Regions from separate parts of the Priestia sp. ABM2_011 genome, predicted to be linked through region 3. Evidence: riboswitches for the same ligand, from Rfam matches in the RefSeq annotation. Region 3 holds a riboswitch; each other region holds the start of a gene.
The links. A riboswitch is a leader RNA that binds a small molecule or an ion and turns the genes downstream of it on or off. The one in region 3 is predicted to bind cyclic di-AMP.
Positions count from the first base shown of each region.

Region 1: it holds a riboswitch for cyclic di-AMP, as region 3 does, so the genes downstream of both, kdpF (K(+)-transporting ATPase subunit F) here and ACXAE4_RS07465 (APC family permease) in region 3, are expected to answer to the same signal.
Region 2: it holds a riboswitch for cyclic di-AMP, as region 3 does, so the genes downstream of both, ACXAE4_RS08440 (potassium channel family protein) here and ACXAE4_RS07465 (APC family permease) in region 3, are expected to answer to the same signal.

Region 1 covers NZ_JBSWUB010000001.1:2,277,084-2,281,597, reverse strand. The annotation lists gene kdpB (potassium-transporting ATPase subunit KdpB) at 1-674, opposite strand, end outside; gene kdpA (potassium-transporting ATPase subunit KdpA) at 696-2,357, opposite strand; gene kdpF (K(+)-transporting ATPase subunit F) at 2,382-2,462, opposite strand; cyclic di-AMP (ydaO/yuaA leader) riboswitch at 2,760-2,900, opposite strand; gene ACXAE4_RS12400 (hypothetical protein) at 2,916-3,053, opposite strand; cyclic di-AMP (ydaO/yuaA leader) riboswitch at 3,126-3,268, opposite strand; gene ACXAE4_RS12395 (undecaprenyldiphospho-muramoylpentapeptide beta-N-acetylglucosaminyltransferase) at 3,428-4,495, opposite strand.
Region 2 covers NZ_JBSWUB010000001.1:1,611,337-1,615,850, forward strand. The annotation lists gene ACXAE4_RS08430 (Lrp/AsnC family transcriptional regulator) at 1-231, opposite strand, end outside; gene ACXAE4_RS08435 (carboxymuconolactone decarboxylase family protein) at 352-810, shown strand; cyclic di-AMP (ydaO/yuaA leader) riboswitch at 926-1,070, shown strand; gene ACXAE4_RS08440 (potassium channel family protein) at 1,195-1,854, shown strand; gene ACXAE4_RS08445 (TrkH family potassium uptake protein) at 1,858-3,177, shown strand; gene ACXAE4_RS08450 (YjcZ family sporulation protein) at 3,505-3,585, shown strand; gene ACXAE4_RS08455 (YjcZ family sporulation protein) at 3,774-3,860, opposite strand; gene ACXAE4_RS08460 (tetratricopeptide repeat protein) at 4,034-4,514, shown strand, end outside.
Region 3 covers NZ_JBSWUB010000001.1:1,421,455-1,425,968, forward strand. The annotation lists gene ACXAE4_RS07460 (N-acetylmuramoyl-L-alanine amidase) at 684-1,724, shown strand; cyclic di-AMP (ydaO/yuaA leader) riboswitch at 1,916-2,059, shown strand; partial or broken gene ACXAE4_RS07465 (APC family permease) at 2,222-4,048, shown strand; gene ACXAE4_RS07470 (cation diffusion facilitator family transporter) at 4,158-4,514, shown strand, end outside.

The sequences.
Region 1 (4,514 bases), 860 kb from region 3:
CGCTCTGCTCCTTCAACAAGCGAAATCATTTTATCTAAAAACGATTCACCTTGCTCACACGTAATTTTAATTGTAATTTCATCGCTGACAACTCTTGTACCTCCAGTTACAGAGTTAAAATCCCCGCCTGCTTCTTTCATAACAGGTGCCGATTCACCCGTAATAGCCGATTCATCAACAGACGCCAGTCCTTTAATAATTTCTCCATCTCCAGGAATCATTTCGCCTTGTGAAACGACGACGATATCTCCTTTTTTTAGTTGCGATGCCGAAACTTGTATCATTTGCCCGTTTTGAAGCTGATTAGCTGTAATATCGCCTTTAGATTGCTTTAATGAGTTTGCCTGTGCTTTTCCTCGACCTTCTGCTAATGCTTCTGCAAAATTAGCAAAAACAATGGTAAAAAATAACACGAGAGATACGGCAACATTAAATCCTGTGCTTACTGTACTTTCTCCGAAAAGGTCCGGAACAACGGCTAAAAAAAGCGTAATTATAAACCCGATTTCTACTACGAACATGATAGGGTTTTTTATCATCGTTCTTGGGCTGAGCTTGATAAAAGCCTGCTTTACTGATTGAATAAAAATCGATGAAGCTTGTGTATCTACAGAACCTTGAATATGACTGTTGCGATCCAATTCAATATTGTTTGCAAAATTCCGTTTATTCATTATGATCCTCCGCTTTCTTGATTACAGTGTTAAATACTCAGCAACCGGCCCAAGCACAAGCACTGGGAAAAATGTAAGTGCTCCTACAATAACGGTAGTTCCAATTAAAATGCCGCTAAATAAAGACGTATCTGTTTTAAATGTCCCAGGTGTTTGGGGAACAAGCTGTTTGGATGCTAGTGAGCTCGATACCGCCAGCATCGTAATTAGTCCGAAGTAACGTCCAATATACATAACGATTCCCGTTGAAATGTTCCAAAACGGCGTTGCATCACCGAGTCCTTCAAAGCCGGATCCATTGTTTGCTGCTGACGACGTAAATTCATACAGTGCCTGACTTAACCCGTGAAAGCCTGGATTTGATATACCTTCTATTCCTAAATGAGTGGTAAGTGCTACAGCTGTTCCTCCTAAAATTAGCAGCGGCTGCAAAATAAGCGTCACGGCGATTAGCTTCATTTCTTTTCCTTCAATTTTTTTACCTACGTATTCTGGTGTTCTTCCAACCATTAAACCTGATAAAAATACGGCGATAATGACGTACATCATGACATTCATAAATCCTGCTCCGACACCGCCGAATACGGTATTTAACATCATATTTCCAAGCGTTAACAACCCGGTAAGAGGCGTAAGAGTATCGTGCATGGTGTTGACTGCACCTGTTTCACTTGCTGTCGTCACGATGGCGTAAAGCGTCGACATGCCGACACCAAAACGGACTTCTTTCCCTTCCATATAACCGTTCGCTTCGTTCAAATGAAAAGAATCAAGTCTTGGATTGCCGCCCCACTCTGTTACGAACGCTGTGCTTAAAATAACGATAAACAGCATACTCATCGCTACAAACAAGATGCGGCCTTGCTTACGCTGTCCGATCATTTTTCCGTATGTGAAAGGAAGTGCTGTTGGCAATAAAAGCATAAGGACGATTTGTAATACATTGCTCAACGCGTTAGGATTTTCAAATGGATGAGCTGAATTGACACCAAAAAATCCCCCTCCGTTGTTTCCTAGCTCTTTAATTGAAAGAAAAGAAGCAACTGGTCCCCTTGCTATTTGCTGTGTTGCCCCTTCTATTGTATGGGCAGTCACCGTTCCGCTTAACGTTTGAGGGACACCTAAAAACATAAATAAAATGCCTGTTATAAAAGCGATAGGAAGTAAAATACGCGTAATTGACTTTACAAAATCAACAAAAAAGTTTCCCATTTCTTTCCCTGCCAGCCCACGAATAAAAGCGATTGCTACTGCAAGTGCCGTTGCTGGTGCAGCAAACATCATAAATACAATGGCGGCCATCTGCGAGAAATAGGACAAACCTGATTCGCCGCTGTAGTGCTGCAAGTTCGTATTTGTCATAAAACTAATGGCCGTGTTAAAAGCAAGTGCCGGATCCATTCCTTTGATGTGGCTTGGGTTAAACGGCAGTACCCCTTGAAACCGGAAGATAAGGTACACCACAAAAATCATAAACGTATTCGCCAAAACAAGAGTAAATGCATATTGCTTCCACGTCTGATTAAGCCCTTTAATTCCTGCTGCTTTAAACATCACCGTTTCTATCTTTCCTATCAAGCTAGTGTTTTTATCGTTTGAAAACACATTCGCTATATAAATACCTACGGGCTTTGCAATAAGCGCTACAAAAACAAGCAGCAGCGCAACTGATAGTAGAAAAATCCCCACTTTTTATTCCTCCGCTTATTAAAATTGTTCTGGATTTAACAGTACATATACTAAATAAATTAAAACGAGAACTGAAATACCTAACAAAATGAACGACACTTTCACTTCTCCTCTCTTTCATCTACTACATGAGACGACCAGCAAATAATTCCGTACATAGCAGCTGTTAATATGGCAAGCGTTGCAAGCATGATCATATCCAAGTTGCTCCCTCCTAACTGTTTCCTAACAAAAATGATAGCTTCTAAGTTTAGTGACGGTTTCTTTTCATAAAGCATCACGTCCAAAAAAGCTAACCGTGAGACGTGATGCTGATTTTTCCCACTAAAAAACCGCAGAAGAGAGTTCTCTTCCGCGGTTTAATGCACGACAAATAAGCCGTGATTCACACGAATTTTTTACTCCCAAAACGCTTACGGAGTTAGCTGTCGGATTCGGGTTATGGAAGTAACCCTACTCAGTTAAGAGATTCACCCCTAGTACATACGTACAAAATATTGGGTCCCCCGCTCATAATTGATTAAGCGTATATTTGTTATTTAATTTTTAGACTTAATAATAGTTTTTACTGCTGCGTTTAAAACTTTGATTAGCTAACGTAGACAAATAGCGGTTTGCTAGATCAAAAGATTGCTGGTCGCACATGGCCCGATATTCAATCATTTGAATCATTTGCTTAGATAAATGCATCCTGACGCTCCTTTCACCTATATTTTGAAAGGAGCGTACTATCCGCTGTTATAGAAAACGACCACGATTACACCATCCTCTCTCTTAACGCTTACGAAGTTAGCTGACGGGTTCGGGTCAAGAAAGTAACCCTACTCAATTAAGAGATTCACCCCTGATAATTGGGTCCTCCGCTCTTTCCTTCTCTTTCAGAAAAGACTCAGCGTTTCACAGTGGAACGTTTCATGAGAGTAATCTTACTCCTGTTAAAATTTACTGTCAACAACATTTTTTGAAATTTTAAAAGCTTTATTTTTCTATATTTATTCATTATTTTAAAATAATAATTTCAGAAGAAAAAAAGCGTTCTTATCGAGGAGATAAGAACGCTTTTTTTAGCTCATTTTCTCAATTTCATTTACAAGAATTGAAATAGCATCCGTTTTTGTTGCTTCACGCATTGTACGCTTCATTGTACTTGCCTGCTGCTGAAGCTCACTTACTTCACGTAAAAACAATTCTTTTGTTAACTGTTCTTCTTCTACAACCATACAGTAGCCTTTTTTCTTAAAAGATTGTGCATTTAAAATTTGATCTCCGCGACTCTGTGCTTTTGATAAAGGAATAATCATCATCGGTTTATGAAGAGCTAAAAACTCAAAAATGGCATTGGATCCACCGCGTGTAATCACATAATCAGTTGCCGCTAGAACATCAGGAAGTTGTTCGTTTACGTATTCTAACTGACGGTATCCTGACTCTTTTTCAAGGCTTGTATCAATATTGCCTTTTCCGCAAAGGTGTACAATTTGGAATTTCTTTTGCAGTTCAGGCAAAGACTCTCGAACGATTTCATTAATACGGCGTGCTCCTAAACTTCCGCCCATAATCGTTAAAATGGGGCGCTTATCATAAAAGCGTAGCCAGCTTTCCCCGTTCGCTGCGCTTCCGCTAAATAGCTCTTTTCGAATAGGTGAACCAACAACCTGCACTTTTTCTTTTGGAAAGTAGTTTGCGGCTTCATCAAAAGAAGTAAAAATTTTAGTGGCAAATTTCTGCGCAATTTTATTTGCCAGTCCCGGTGTTAAATCACTTTCATGAATGAACACGGGAATGTTTAAAGATTTAGCAGCCATTACCACAGGAACTGTGACGAAACCGCCTTTTGAAAAAACAAGAGAAGGCTTTAGTTTTTTCAGCACGCGACGTGCATCGCCAACCCCTTTTGCTACTCGAAATACATCTTTTACATTTTCCATATCTACATATCGACGCAGCTTCCCGCTTGAAATCGCATGATATGGAACGTTTAATTTTGTAATTAATTCTTTCTCAATACCATTGTGAGAACCGACATAATGGATATCCCATTTTTCACTGTCTAATTCTTTCATGATGGCAATGTTTGGCGTTACGTGCCCCGCTGTTCCGCCTCCGGTAAAAACGATAACTTGCTTACTCATTTTTTCTTCCTCTCTTTGC
Region 2 (4,514 bases), 190 kb from region 3:
CTCTCCGTTTTTCATGGTTACTTCAATAAAACACGAGACGGGCAACTGCAGCTTTTCATAATCAATATCGATTGTATATCCTTTTATAATACCAAAGCTCTCTAGCTGTCTTACTCGCTCTGCCACTGAAGGAGGAGACAGGTTAATTTGTTTTCCTAGCTCTCTTAAGGAAAGACGGCTGTTTTGCTGCAGTGCCTGCAAAATCGATAAATCAATTTCATCAATTTTCAATTGAAAACCTTCTTTCATATTAATGTTTTATTTGATTAGTAATAGCAGATAATATGTTTTATTTGTTATCTGAAATCTCCATTTTTCTTACTATAATAATTAAAAAGGAGTGAGTAAAAAATGGCAAGAGTTTTGTTAACAAACGAAGAGGGAACAAATTTTGAAAAAGCACTGAATTTAATTCCAGATGTAAAAAGGTTGTATGATGAGCTATACGACAAGCTTTGGAACAGTGATATAGTAAAAAGAGAGACTAAGGAAAAAATCAGGCTTTATCTAGCAGGTGTTAACGGCTGTGAGACGTGTATGAGCATGTCATATGTAGGCGATAAGACGCTTAATCAAAAAGTGTTAAGAGAAAAAGAGCTGGAAGAAAAAGATCGACTGCTGTTTCGATTTATAGATGTATACCGAGTGCGTCCAAGGGATTTGACGGATGCTGATATGGATCAATTAAAGAAATTTTACAGTGATACGCAGCTATTAGAGCTTTTGGCTGTTATTAATTTGTTTGATCAATTTCACAAACTGATTGTCAGTTTAGATTTATATGATTTTTGCAGTTTGCAGCGCAAGTGATGTCTTCCCTAAAAATATCTTGACAGACAAAATCCACAGGAGTAAGATAGCTTTCGTGAAGTGAAACGTATCATGAATCGAATCGATTATTCTAAAAAATAGATCATAGACATTTGAATAAAAATCGCTTAATCCATTACGGAGCGGAGGACCCATTATTTACGCACATATTGTGCTCCGGGGTGAATCCTTAAAAAGGTAGGGTTACTCTTAAAACCCGAACCCGACAGCTAACTTCGCAAGCGTTTTGAGGGGGAAGAGTGTGAAAAAACACAGGAGCCTTCCTGTGTTTTTTTGCGCTTTTTTTAAGAAAAACATGTAATTTTTTAGAAAAAGTATAAGCTAAGAGAACACACAGCAGTTGAAGAAAGGAATAAATACATTATGAAAAAACAGTTTGCTGTATTGGGATTAGGTCGTTTTGGAGGCAGTTTGGTTGAAGAGTTTGCTAATTTGGATGTGGATGTGCTCGCTATTGACCGCAATCAGGAGGTAGTAAAGAAATATAGCAACTCAGCTACATATGTCGTGCAAGCGAACGCAATTGATGAAGCTAGCTTAAAAGGGCTAGGCATTCGTAACGTTGATCATGCTCTTATTTCGTTTGGAGACGATATCGAAGCAAGCGTGCTTGCAACGATGCTTTTAAAAGATATGGGCGTTAAGCAAGTATGGGTAAAAGCGGTGAATATGTATCATCAAAAAGTGCTGGAGAAAATAGGAGCGGACAAAGTCATTCATCCTGAGCGCGATATTGCGAAGCGGATTGCTCATCACGTGGTGTCAGAAAAAATTATTGACTATATTGAACTGTCTAAAGACTATAGTATTGTTGAAATTGTCGCTTCTAAGAAACTTCATAATAAAACGCTGTTTGATTTAAATATTCGTGCAAAGTACGGCTGTAATATTATCGGTTTTCAGCGAAAAGACGGGGAAATGGTGATTTCGCCTACGGCGCATGAAACAATTGAACAAGGAGATATGCTGATTGTTATCGGACATAATCGCGATTTAAACCGTTTTGAAGAAGAAGGAGTTTAACTTATGAAAAAAAAAATTGTTAGGCTTACGCCGCCGCAGCTGCTTGTCTCCATTTTTGGCGGAGGAATTATTATTGGTGCTCTTTTATTAATGATGCCTTTTTCTACTACTGAGCCAATCCGGTGGGTAGACGCCCTTTTTACATCTACTTCCGCTATGACAGTGACCGGCTTAGCCGTCGTAGATACAGGTACGCGTTTTACCGTCATCGGTCAAACGATTATTATGCTGTTAATTCAAATAGGCGGTCTTGGCATTATGTCATTTGCCGTGCTGATTTTTATGATGCTAGGTAAAAAAATTGGATTTAAAGAGCGTATGCTCGTTCAGCAGGCATTAAATCAAACGAGCGTCGGCGGAGTTGTCCTGCTAGTTAAAAGGCTGTTTATCTTTTCATTTTTAATTGAGTTTGTTGCACTTATCTTTTTAGCGATACGCTGGGTTCCGGAATTCGGATGGTCTAAGGGGCTATTCTTTAGCTTGTTTCATTCAATTTCAGCTTTTAATAACGCAGGGTTCGGACTATTATCTGACAGCTTAGTTCAGTATGTAGGAGATCCTATTATTAACATAACGATTTCCTTTTTGTTTATTATTGGTGGGTTAGGATTTACCGTTCTTGCTGATATGTGGGTAAAAAAATCGTATAAAAAACTAACGCTGCATTCAAAAATTATGATTATCAGCACGTTTGCCATTAACATGATTGCCATGCTTTTTATTTTTTTCTTAGAGTACGGCAATTCACATACACTTGGAAGTTTGTCATTAGGAGACAAAGTGTGGGCGTCTTATTTTCAAGCGGTAACAACACGCACAGCAGGTTTTAATAGTATCGATATAGGAAGTCTACATGATTCCACCATATTTTTAATGGTTATGTTAATGTTCATAGGTGCAGGGAGTGCGTCAACAGGAGGAGGTATTAAACTAACAACGTTTGTGGTGATTGTCTTTTCTGTATGGGCATTTTTACGAAGCAGGGAAGATATTGTGCTGTTAAAGAGACGGCTTCTTCCTCTTCATGTGTTTAAGGCACTAGCCATTACGATGATTTCGATTATGTTTGTGTTTGGGGCCATTTTTCTATTAAATATCTCAGAAAACCTGCCGTTTATAAAAATTATGTTTGAAGTGGTTTCTGCGTTTGGAACAGTGGGGTTATCGATGGGAGCAACTCCTGAGCTTTCATACTTTGGACGCGTGATTATTATCTTTATCATGTTTTTAGGAAAAGTGGGGCCATTAACCCTTGCGTTTTCATTATCTAAGCAAAAGCGTGAAGCCGTTCGCTATCCAAACGAAGATATAATGCTAGGATAGAAAAATCGCCTTCGATGAGGCGATTTTTTTATATTATTTATACGTTCAAGACATATAAGAGGTTACGCACAAAACAGTTGCGATGAATAAAAAGAAGGCAAAAACAAGAACAATGGGCAATTTGGAATGTCGGCGCATTAAAGCCCCTCCTTTTTTATAGTAAAAAAATCTCTTACTATATATAACGAAAGAAACAAAAATATGATTCACTTTTTTTGGCGAAATTTGAAGGTTTTTCTCATTGGAAAAATCCGCACCCCTGTCCTAAACATTTTGCCAAGCTGTTGCATACACTAAAAGCAGATAACAGGAAGTGAGGGATGGTACGTGGGAAAACAAAATTTTGCGTTAATCGTTGTGTTATTTGTTTTACTTGTTATTGTAGGTGCGTCTGGCTTTCGCTTTTAAACGTTAACTTTATTTGCGCATAGTCCCCTTCAAAAAAGGCATACTAGGCGGAAGTAAAAACCAAAAATTTCTTCAATATTGCCGAACAATGAGTTCCTCTACTCATTCATCTAATCGGTATGTAGCCATGCGAAAGCATGGTTTTTTTGAAATAGGAGAGGATGAATGATGTTCATCCTCTCTAGAAATTAGTAGTAGCAAGAACACCCTACGATTACTAATAGGATAAATAAAACAACGATAAATGAAAAACCAAAACCGCCTTTTGCGCCCATATGTGTAACCTCCTTTAATAAAAGTCTCTATATCCTATGTACTAATTGGGTTAAGTGATTGAGAAATTTGCCTATTTTTTAATGGTAACGTTTTTTGTGAAGAATGAAGAACACTTACTTTTTTCATTTGCGCAGAAATCCTTTATGATAAAGAGGAAAAGGAGGGCAAACAGGTGGGAATACATGCACAATACGTCATGAATCAGCTAGAAGAGGGAAAGTGGAAAGAGATCAAGCGCGAAATTCAACAAGAAATGAAGAAAAAACCTCAAGCATCTGATTTGTACTGTTACTTAGCCGTTTGTTTAGCAAAGCAAATCGAAGAATCAATTATCTTTGAAAAAATGGTATTGAACTTAGAAATGGACCGGGCTCTTCATCAGGCATTAACATTAAATCCATCTTCAAGCTTGGCGCACTTCGTTCGAGGAATAAAATATCGGGAAACTCCGCTTATGTTTGGAGGGAATTACGAAAAATCGCTGTTTTATTTGCAGAAGGCGCAAGATCTTGGTTTTGAAGGGATTATGCTGCCGCTCGAACTCGCCAAAACCTATATTCAATTAAAAGAAATGGAAAAAGCGAAAGAACAAATCGCCTATGCTCGGGAAATCAATCCTACGCACGCGGACATTAAAAAAGTCGAAAACATGC
Region 3 (4,514 bases):
GTAGTGTATAACAGATAGTGAGATTGTTTATGTGTTCACTCTGCACTGTATTTCAGTATAACTTCAGAGAGTTTTCAGCCAATCATAGTATCGTTAGAAAATACTGTTGGAGAGGAATGTAATAAAAATGAAAGAAGGAAATTTCTTTAAAGGTTTAGTGATAGGGATATTGATAAGCATTCCAATTTGGATTATTCTCATTGTTGTAGGCGTTCTGCTTTTTAAATAGGTCCTAACGTTATAAATAATAGACCCTCCTGATCTATACTTTAATCAACCAGAATAGAATTTGGACCAAAAGTATGTTAGGGGGAGGGAACCGCACGATGAATTGTGCGGATTTTTTTATTGGTAGGATGAACGTAGATTTCATCTATTTAGTTGCTTCTAGCAGTTGATTGGAGGGACTCCTGCGAGAAAAGCGGAATAGGTGAGACTCCGCAGTAGCGCACGCGACGAGGAGGCTCACCACCCCCCCGCGGAAAGCGAAGCCTTGCACGGAATTCAACAGCGATGTAACAAGCCATCCATACTAGCGCATTTATCCCATTTGTTCGTTTTTAGGTTGAAGTGATTTCGTTATGTCTCAATCTCCTTTTTTAGTAATTTTTCACTAAGTAGGCTAGTATACGTAGCACTTTTTTCCCTCATGCATATGTTAACAATAAGGAGGGACAAGTAATATGAAAAAAATCTATCTTGATGCAGGACATGGTGGGGCAGATGCAGGAGCAGTTGGAGCGAACGGACTGTATGAAAAAAACTTAGTTTTAAAAATTCAACAATATTTAATAAGCTATTTAAATAGTACCTACAGTGACTTTACGATTAAAACCACTCGTACCACAGATACTTTTTTATCGTTATCTCAGCGCGCTTCTCAAGCTAACTCGTGGGGAGCAGATGCATTTATGTCTATTCACGTAAATGCCGGTGGAGGAACAGGATATGAAGATTATGTTTATAGAAGCGCTAGCAATGCTAGTAAAACGTTTCAATCGATTGTGCACGGGCAAGTACAGCCAACGCTGCTGTCGTATAATCATCCGAATCGTGGACGAAAATCGGCCAATTATGCGGTGCTTCGCTTAACAAATATGCCTGCAGTACTAACTGAAATAGCTTTTATTGATAGGAGCGCCGATGCAGCACTTCTTCAAAATGAAGCTTTTTTAAAAAGCATGGGTGAATCGTATGCAAAAGGAATTGCCGTATATTTAAATTTACCTCGTCGTGCAGTTCCAAATCCATCGCCATCTCCAACACCGACACCAAATCCATCACCTTCTGAACCAGGTGAAAAAACGTATACAATTAAGCAAGGAGATACGCTGTACAGTATTGCACAGAAGTACGGCATAACAGTACAGGAGCTTCAAGAAGCGAATACAGGGCTTTCTGATCCTTTAACACTACAGGTTGGAAAAACAATTGTTATTCCTTCAGGAACTTCACCAACACCTACTCCAACACCACCTTCTGAACAATATCCACTTCCCAATGGAATTTTAAAACAAGGCGATTCTGGAGAAGCAGTGAAACAGCTTCAAAGAGCATTAAACGCGGTTAGTTTTAAAGTAGGGTCAGTAGACGGAATATATGGAGTACAAACGAAAGATGCAGTCAGACGTTTTCAGCTTGTGTATCTTCCTTATGATGTAGATGGCATTTATGGTCCTCAAACGAAAAACAAGCTAGCAGCCGTTTTAAAAGCAAAAAGTTAAAGAAAGCAGGTCTTCTGTAAGCAGGTAGAAGGCCTTTTGTTTTCCCCTTAAAAGCGCCTTAAGTACTATTTTATCGTTTACGTAAAATAATGCTTTACAAACCATTTGTACGGGAGTATATTATCTAAGAACAAAGGATAGTTATGAAAGAAACATGTTATCGATCATACTCTTTAACCGAAAATTATATTGACCTGTTATCGCTTAATTCGTCAGAAGTGGGGGACCCAAATTTGTGCATTGTCACTTGGGGTGAATCCTTTTTTTTAAAAGGTAGGGCTACTCTCATAGCCCGAATCCGACAGCTAACCCCATAAGCGTTTTGGAGAGGAGGTTTAAGCTGTGTAAAAACGCTGAGAACCCTTAGTGTTTTTTTTGTGCGCTTTTTTAACATAAAAAGGTATTTTTTAGGGATAATATCACTTATTCATGAACTTGTAACGGAGCTTAGCAACGAACAGTGAATAGTAGCTAAGCAATCATCGGAGGGAAATTACGTGAACTATTCAGTTCTCAAGAGATTATTGATTGGAAAGCCGCTCAAAACAAAAGAGTTAGGCGATCAAAAGCTTAGTAAGCTTAAAGCGCTGGCTATTTTATCATCAGATGCCTTATCTTCAGTGGCTTATGGAACAGAACAGATTTTGATTGTCCTTGCAACAGTGGGCGTGCTTGCCTATTGGTATTCGATTCCAATTGCGATTGGGGTATTGGTGCTGCTGACGGCTTTAATTCTTTCATATCGTCAAATTATTTATGCGTATCCGCAAGGCGGAGGAGCTTATATTGTTTCGAAAACCAATTTAGGAGAAAATCCTGGACTTATCGCTGGGGGATCACTGTTAGTAGATTATATTTTAACAGTTGCCGTGAGTGTTTCAGCAGGAACCGATGCTTTAACTTCGGCTTTTCCAACGCTGCATCACTATAACGTAGTAATTGCGTGTTTGCTGGTGATTTTTATTACGGTTTTAAATTTACGAGGTGTAACAGAATCCGCTTCTGTCTTAGCTTATCCGGTTTATTTATTTGTTATTGCTCTTATTTTGTTAATAGCGGTGGGCTTCTTCAAAATAGTGACAGGTCAAGTTTCACCTGAGCTTCATACATCTCTCGGTACCGTGGTGCCAGGTATTAGTTTGTTTTTATTATTAAAAGCTTTTTCATCAGGCTGTTCGGCATTGACTGGTGTAGAAGCTATTTCAAATGCAGTGCCTAACTTTAAAGATCCAGGTGCAAAAAATGCTGTTCATACATTAATGCTGATGGGCGGTATTTTAGCCGTTTTATTTTCTGGCATCACGTTTTTAGCTTATTGGCTTGGCATTTCTCCAAAAGCAGATGAAACGGTTGTATCACAAATTGCATCGAGTGTATTTGGACGAAATGGGTTTTATTATTTTATTCAAGGCACCACAGCTCTGATTTTAGTGCTAGCGGCGAATACAGGTTTTTCAGCTTTCCCTTTGCTTGCCGTAAACTTATCGTCTGATAAATACATGCCAAGAATGTTTCAAATTCGCGGCTATTGACTAGGCTATTCAAATGGAATTGTGACCCTTGGAATTGCTTCTATTGTCTTACTTGTCGCTTTTAAAGGAGCGACGGAACAATTAATTCCTCTTTATGCAGTTGGAGTGTTCATTCCATTTACGCTTTCTCAAACAGGCATGATTGTCAAATGGCTTAGAGAAAAGCCGGCCGGCTGGCAAGGAAAGCTAACCATTAACTTAATTGGTGCCCTCATTACCTTAACGGTGCTAATCATTTTGTTTACAACGAAGTTTTCACAAGTATGGTCCGTGCTCGTTTTCTTACCGGTTATCGTTTATATTTTTCATCGCATTCATACGCATTATGAAGCGGTAGGAGAGCAGCTTCGTATTAAGCAAGGAGAAAAGATTGGAAAGCTTGAAGGAAGTGTGGTCATTGTTCCTGTAGCAGGAATGACAAAGGTAGTGGAAAATTCATTGAACTATGCAAGAACGATTGGTGATACCGTTATTGCGGTGCACGTTGCTTTTGACCGAGAAAGCGAAAAGAGAATGGAAGAGAAGTGGGAAAAGTGGCAGCCTGATATTCGTATTGTTACGTTTCATTCTCAATACCGCAGTCTTGTGCGTCCGCTGTTTCGATTCATCGATATGGCTGAAGAAAAAGCCCGGGAAAATAATATGGCTATTACGGTTGTTATTCCGCAGTTCATCACGAAAAAAAACTGGCAAAACATCCTTCATAATCAGTCCAGTCTGCTGTTAAAAGCACATTTGCTTTACCGTAAAAACGTAATCGTTACAACGGTACCTTATCGTTTTAAAAAATAATGAAACATGACTAAAAACCTCCAACTTATATGTTGGAGGTTTTTAATTTTTAAATTCACATACACTAACCATAATTGAATCTCATCAAAGGCACAAACGGAGGGATTGTATGAGTGAATTAATTAAGTTATTGCGAAAAGGAAATAAATCGGCCATGATGGCCGCCGTAGTTAATACCATTATATCCATTATTAAAGGGATTGCTTTTGCTTTAACAGGGAACGTAGCAATGTTTGCTGAAACGATGCACAGCTTAGGAGATGCAGCTAATCAGTTCTTTGTTTTTATAGGGTCGGCATTAAGTAAAAAAGCCCCGACCAAACGATTTCCAAACGGCTTCGGACGATTGGTTAATCTTGTTCTATTAGGAGCTGTTCTTGTAGTAGGAATTATGGCGTTTGAAACGATTAAAGAAGGATATCATCATATTCTTCATCCGACGAAGTCTTCAGGCTTTATTTTAAAT